DNA from 2 places in the Kribbella deserti genome. Region 2 is predicted to be linked to the other one. Evidence: riboswitches for the same ligand, from Rfam matches in the RefSeq annotation. Region 2 holds a riboswitch; the other holds the start of a gene.

Region 1 (3,394 bases), 190 kb from region 2:
GACCACGACCTCAAGGGCGGCCGGATCTTCTCCTACGACCCGACCGGCGGGCGGTATGAGGAGCAGTCGTTCTACAGCGTCGGCTCGGGCTCGCTGTTCGCCCGCGGCTCGCTGAAGAAGCTGTACCGCGAGGGCCTGTCGGCGAGCGACTGCGTGACGGCGACCATTCAGGCGCTGTACGACGCGGCCGACGACGACTCCGCGACCGGCGGTCCCGACCTGGCCCGGCGGATCTTCCCGGTGGTCGCCGTGGTCACCGCGGACGGTTTCCGGCGGATGCCCGACGAGGAGGTCGGCGGCATCGTCGACACCATCGTCAGCGCCCGCCTGCAACGTCCCGACGGCCCGGCCGCAGCCCTGACCTGATCCGTTCGTGGACTCGATCCCACCGGGCCGAGCCCACCGGCCGAGCCCGAATCACCGACAGAGGACCTGAATGAGCGTTCCGTTCTACGTCTCGCCCGAACAGCTGATGCGGGACCGGGCCGACTTCGCCCGGAAAGGCATCGCCAAGGGGCGCAGCGCGATCGCCCTGCAATATGCCGACGGCATCCTGTTCGTCGCGGAGAACCGTTCTCCCGCGCTGCACAAGGTCGCCGAGATCTACGACCGGATGGCCTTCGCGGCCGTCGGGCGGTACAACGAGTTCGAGAATCTGCGCATCGCCGGCGTGCGCCTGGCCGACATGCGCGGGTATTCGTACGACCGTCGCGACGTGACCGGCCGCGCCCTCGCTAACGCGTATGCCCAGACCCTCGGGGCGATCTTCTCCTCAGGTGGGGAGAAGCCGCTGGAGGTCGAGATCCTGGTGGCCGAGGTCGGTGACACCTCGGCGGGTGACCAGATCTACCGGCTGACCTATGACGGCTCGATCGCGGATGTGCGCGGTTACGCCGTCATGGGCGGTCCGGCCGAGCAGGTCGCGGAGTATGTCGGCGAGCACTACAGCGAGGGCATCTCGCTGGCCGGGGCGCTCCGGCTCGCGGTGGACGCTCTGGGCCACGACGGCACCGAGACCCGGCAGCTCACGCCGGACCAGATCGAGGTCGCCGTACTCGACCGGACCAGGACCCAGCAGCGCAAGTTCAAGCGCATCTCCGACGAGACGCTGGCCAGGATCCTGGCGGAGTCGACGCCCGATACCAGCGCGGCCACCGAGAGCAGCGAGCCGCACAAGCCCGAGGGCTACGAGAGCTCGCGAGGCGATGCCGACGCGCCGGTGGCGCCCCCGGTCGAGGACGACGACGCGCCGGTCGCACCGCCGGAGGACCCGGAACGACCAGCGTGAGCAACGATCCGATCGCCTGGGACCTCGTGGGCGAGCGGCTGGCGTACGACGGATTTCTGTCCGTCAAGGTGCGCCGGTACCGCTTGCCCGACGGTCGTGAGTGCGACTGGGACGTGTTCGGCCCGAAGGCCGGCGTCGGTACCGGGGTTTCGGTACTGCCGCTGACGCCGGACGGCCGGATCGTCACGGTCCGGATGTTCCGCGCCGGCCCGGATCAGGTGGTGACCAACCTGCCGGGCGGTCTCATCGATCTCGGTGAGGAACCGGCCGCCGCGGCTGTTCGTGAGCTCGAGGAAGAGACCGGCTACACCAGCGAGTCGATCGAGGTGGTCGGCTGGTGCCACGCCGCCGCGTCCTCAACCTTTCGCAAGTACGTCGCGATCGCCCGCGGCTGCCGACCCGACGGCAAGCAGTCGCTGGACGAGTTCGAGGACTGTGTCCCGGTGGAGCTGACCGTGGGCCAGTTCCGCGCCGAGCTGCGCACCCCTGGCGCCATGACCGGCACCGACGCCGCGTACCTGGCCCTCGATCACGCCGGCCTGCTCTGAGCGATCCGGTAGGTTCGACCCTGGACCGCGACTGGCGTTGAGGTGGAGCACCACCGGGGAGCGGCCCGGACCGAACCGGCGATTGGCCGGCGGTGCCAAGAGCCGCGCGCCTGGGCGAACGACTGTTGTCGACCAGCCCGGAGGCTCGCGTATGAACCAGACCACCGCCAAGCTGATGGACGGGACCGCCGTCGCGGCCCGGCTCTACGAGCAGACCGCCATCCGCGCGGCCGAACTTCGCGAGACCACCGGAGTCGAGGCCTGCCTGGCCACCGTCCTGGTCGGGGATGACCCGTCCTCGGCGACGTACGTCCGGATGAAGCAGAACCGCTGCCGCAAGGCCGGAATCGCCTCGCGCAGCATCGTTCTGCCCGCGAGTACGACGACCGCCGAGCTGGTTCAGGCGATCCGCGAGCTGTCCGATGACCCGGCGGTGCACGGCATCCTCGTGCAGCACCCGGTACCGGCGCACATCGACGAGCGGGCCGCGTTCGAGGCGATCGACCCGGCGAAGGACGTCGACGGCGTGACGATGCACTCGTTCGCCGCGATGGCCTTCGGCCTGCCGGGCTTCCAGTCCTGTACGCCGGGCGGCATCATCCGCCTGCTCGACGAGTACGACGTGAACCTGGCCGGACAGCACGCGGTCGTACTCGGGCGCAGTCCCATCCTCGGTAAGCCCGTCGGCATGCTCCTGCTCGAGCGCAACGCCACTGTCACCTACTGCCACTCACGCACCAAAGGCCTGCCCGAACTGGTGGCCCAGGCCGACGTGCTCGTGGCCGCAGTCGGCAAGCCCGACTTCGTGCAGGGGGAGTGGCTCAAACCGGGCGCGGTGGTCGTGGACGCCGGGTATCACGAGGGTGGCCGCGGCGACGTCGACCAGGAGGCCGCTGCGCGGGTGGCGAGCCTGCTCACGCCGGTGCCGGGTGGTGTCGGGCCGATGACGATCGCGCTGCTGCTGGCTCAGACCGTCGACGCGGCCGTTGCGTTATCTGGACCTGGTGTCCGGCATGCGGCGGAGGACACTAGGGTTCAGTAGGCGGGAAAGTAGCCAGACGAACCAGCGCATGGAGGCAGGCACAGTGGCGGTACGGGCGATCCGGGGCGCGACCCAACTCGACGTGGACGAGCGCGAGCACCTGCTCGAGCGGTCCGCCGAGCTGATCACCGCCGTACTGGAGGCCAACCAGCTGGCGTCGGATGATCTGATCAGCGTGCTGTTCACGGTCACGCCGGATCTGCACGCGGAGTTCCCGGCGGTGGCGGGCCGGCAGGTCGGCCTGGTCGACGTACCGCTGATCTGCGCGCAGGAGATCGCCGTACCGCACGCGCTGCCGCGGGTGGTCCGGATGATGGTGCACGCCGAAACGGCGACGGCGCGGGAGAAGATCCAGCACGTCTACCTGCACGGCGCGGTGAGCCTGCGTCCGGATCTGACCGGCGCCCAGTGATCGCCGTGAGTCCGGTGAGCCCAGTGAGCAGGGTATGAACAACCTCAAGGGACCGGTCCGGGTCGTCGGTACCGGCCTGATCGGCGCGTCGATCGGCCTGGCGC
Region 2 (3,394 bases):
GCCCGTGCTGCGGACGCACGACCGGTACGGGCATCGTGTCGACCAGGTGGACTTCCACCCGTCGTGGCACTGGCTGATGGACAAGGCCGTCGGCTTCGGGCTGCAGGCGGCGCCCTGGTTGTCCGGTGAGCCCGCGGCCCAGCTGCGCCGCGCGGCCGGATTCTTCGTCTGGGGCCAGGTCGAACCGGGACACGGCTGCCCGATCTCGATGACGTACGCCGCGGTGCCGGCGCTCCGGGCCGATCAACGCCTCGCGGAGCAGTGGGTTCCCCGCCTGGCGGCCACGTCGTACGACCCGGGTGGTTCGGGTCCGGGCGCGCTCGCGGGAATGGGCATGACGGAAAAGCAGGGCGGTTCCGACGTACGGGCCAACCTGACCGAGGCGGTTCCGGTCGGCGACGACGGCGAGTACCGGCTCACCGGGCACAAGTGGTTCTGCTCCGCGCCGCAGGTCGACGTCTTCCTGGTGCTGGCCCAGGCGCCGGAGGGCCTCAGCTGTTTCGTCGTACCGCGCGTGCTTGCCGACGGCAACCGGAACGTCTTCGCGCTGCAGCGGCTGAAGGACAAACTCGGCAACCGGTCCAACGCGTCGAGCGAGGTCGAGTTCCACGGCACGGTCGGATATCGCCTCGGCGACGAGGGCGCCGGCGTGCGGACGATCATCGAGATGGTGGCGGCCACCCGGCTGGACTGCGTTCTCGGTTCGGCCGGGTTGATGCGGCGGGCCCTCGTCGAGGCGACCTGGCACGCGACGCATCGAAGCGCCTTCGGCGGCGTACTGCGGGACAAGCCGGTGATGCGCAACGTACTGGCCGACCTGTCGCTGGAGTCGGCCGCGGCGACGATGCTGGCGATGCGCCTCGCGGCCGCGGTCGATGCGGGCGAGGCCGACGCGGCGTTCCGGCGGATCGCGCTGCCCCTGGCCAAGTTCTGGGTGTGCAAGCGGACGCCGATGATGGTGGCGGAGGCGCTGGAGTGCCTCGGCGGCAACGGGTACGTCGAGGAGTCGGGCATGCCGTTGTTGTTCCGCGAGTCGCCGCTCAATTCGATCTGGGAAGGCTCGGGCAACGTCAACGCCCTCGACGTACTCCGCGCGCTGCAACGGCCCGAGTCGCTCAACGCCTGGCTGACCGAGGTGGGCCTCGCGAAGGGTTACAGCCGTCACCTCGACCGGGCGATCACTGACGTCCTGACGATGCTGGCAGACCTTGAGGGGATCGAAGGCCGCGCACGCATCCTGGCGGCGCGCATGGCCGTCGTACTGCAGGCGTCGCTGCTAGCCCGGTTCGCGCCGCCCGAGATCGCTGACGTGTTCATCGCGTCCCGGCTCGGCGGCGACTGGTCTGGCGTGTTCGGGACATTGTCACCGTCCGTAGAGCTGCCCGGCATCGTTGACCGAGTGCTGGTCCACTAGGCTCGGTCCGTCGCGACTGGCGCTTGGGTGGGATTGACCACCAGGGAGCGAGAACCTGTCGGCACCGCGCGCCTGGGTGCCACGCCGCACACACTCTGGAGACGAGCAATGAGTCAACCGTTTGACGCCTCCGCCGCATCCGCGGCCTACAAGAACGCGCTGGAGGTGATCGGCGCGGTCGAACCCACCGTGGCCGGCGCCATCCGCTCCGAGCTCGCCGACCAGCGGGCCTCGCTCAAGCTGATCGCCAGCGAGAACTACGCCTCCCCCGCCGTGCTGCTGACGATGGGCAACTGGTTCTCCGACAAGTACGCCGAGGGTACGGTCGGCCACCGCTTCTACGCCGGCTGCCAGAACGTCGACACCGTGGAGAAGCTCGCCGCGGACCACGCCAAGGAACTCTTCGGCGCCCCGCACGCGTACGTCCAGCCGCACTCCGGCATCGACGCCAACCTGGTCGCGTTCTGGGCGATCCTGGCCCAGCGGATCGAGTCCCCCGCGCTGGCCGAGGCCGGCGCCAAGCACGTGAACGACCTGTCCGACCAGGACTGGGCCAACCTGCGCAAGGCGCTCGGCGACCAGAAGATGCTTGGCATGTCGCTCGACGCCGGTGGCCACCTCACGCACGGATTCCGCCCGAACATCTCGGGCAAGATGTTCCACCAGACGTCGTACGGCACCGACCCGGAGACGGGCCTGCTCGACTACGACGAGGTGGCCCGGCTGGCGCGCGAGTTCAAGCCGCTGATCCTGATGGCGGGCTACTCGGCGTACCCGCGCAAGGTGAACTTCGCCAAGATGCGCGAGATCGCGGACGAGGTCGGCGCCACCTTGATGGTCGACATGGCGCACTTCGCCGGTCTGGTCGCGGGCAAGGTCTTCACCGACGACTTCAACCCGGTCCCGCACGCGCACGTCACCACCACGACCACGCACAAGTCGCTGCGCGGCCCGCGTGGCGGCATGGTGCTGTGCCAGCCGGAGTACGCCGACGCCGTGGACCGCGGTTGCCCGATGGTGCTGGGCGGTCCGCTGAGCCACGTGATGGCGGCCAAGGCCGTCGCGCTGGCCGAGGCGAAGCTGCCGTCGTTCCAGACCTACGCGGGCAACGTCGCCGACAACGCGGTCTCGCTGGCCGAGGGCCTGATGAAGCGCGGTACCAAGGTCGTCACCGACGGCACCGAGAACCACATCGTGCTGCTCGACGTCTCGTCGTACGGCATCACCGGCCGCCAGGCCGAGTCGGCGCTGCTCGACGCGGGCATCGTGACCAACCGCAACGCCGTACCGCGTGACCCGAACGGCGCCTGGTACACCTCCGGCGTGCGCATCGGCACCCCGGCACTCACCTCGCGCGGCTTCGGCGCGGACGACTTCGACCGCGTGGCCGAGCTGATCGTGGACGTGTTGTCCGCGACCACCCCGACCAACACGGCCGCGGGCGCGCCCTCGAAGGCGAAGTACGTGCTGGCCGACGGCGTGGCCGGCAAGACCCGGGCGGCGGCAGCCGAGCTGCTCGACGTCCACCCGCTCTACCCGGGCCTCGACCTCGACTGACCGCTGCTTTACCGGAACGGCCCAGGGATTTCTCCTGGGCCGTTCTGCTATTTACGGACGGCTACTTTCGGATGGTGGCGCTGGCTGCGTTCCAGATGACGCTGGTTTCGGGGAAGTAGACGCGGTAGTCGCGGGCCGCCGATGCCGTGTAGGCGTAGGTGTATTTGCCGGTTGAGGTGGTCTTCACGGACTTGAGGGCGATCCACTTGGTCGCGCCGGGAGCCTTGTACTGGAGTTGGCCGACGGCTCCGGCGTACGGGACGAACTTGTCGAGGCTTACGGCGTAGCGGGCGGCCGAGACGTTCAGGGTTACCTTGGAACCGCTACGGCTGGCGGTGAGACCGGCCCAGGAGCCGACCTTCACGTAGCTGTTCGGGCTGTTCTGGCTCATTGCCCCCGAGAACGTGTCGTAAGCGCCGTTCG

What was found. Region 2 has a riboswitch for ZMP and ZTP ahead of ACFFGN_RS16430 (glycine hydroxymethyltransferase). Riboswitches for the same ligand answer to the same signal wherever they lie in the genome.
Region 1: another riboswitch for ZMP and ZTP. It lies ahead of ACFFGN_RS17355 (bifunctional 5,10-methylenetetrahydrofolate dehydrogenase/5,10-methenyltetrahydrofolate cyclohydrolase); the one in region 2 lies ahead of ACFFGN_RS16430 (glycine hydroxymethyltransferase).

What each region holds. Positions count from the first base shown of each region.
Region 1 is NZ_JBHLTC010000018.1:868,720-872,113, reverse strand. Features, by position in the region: gene prcB (proteasome subunit beta) at 1-366, shown strand, start outside; gene prcA (proteasome subunit alpha) at 437-1,288, shown strand; gene ACFFGN_RS17360 (NUDIX hydrolase) at 1,285-1,836, shown strand; ZMP/ZTP riboswitch at 1,854-1,959, shown strand; gene ACFFGN_RS17355 (bifunctional 5,10-methylenetetrahydrofolate dehydrogenase/5,10-methenyltetrahydrofolate cyclohydrolase) at 1,988-2,878, shown strand; gene aroH (chorismate mutase) at 2,907-3,290, shown strand; gene ACFFGN_RS17345 (prephenate dehydrogenase) at 3,325-3,394, shown strand, end outside.
Region 2 is NZ_JBHLTC010000018.1:675,159-678,552, reverse strand. Features, by position in the region: gene ACFFGN_RS16435 (acyl-CoA dehydrogenase family protein) at 1-1,414, shown strand, start outside; ZMP/ZTP riboswitch at 1,417-1,499, shown strand; gene ACFFGN_RS16430 (glycine hydroxymethyltransferase) at 1,523-2,971, shown strand; gene ACFFGN_RS16425 (hypothetical protein) at 3,033-3,394, opposite strand, start outside.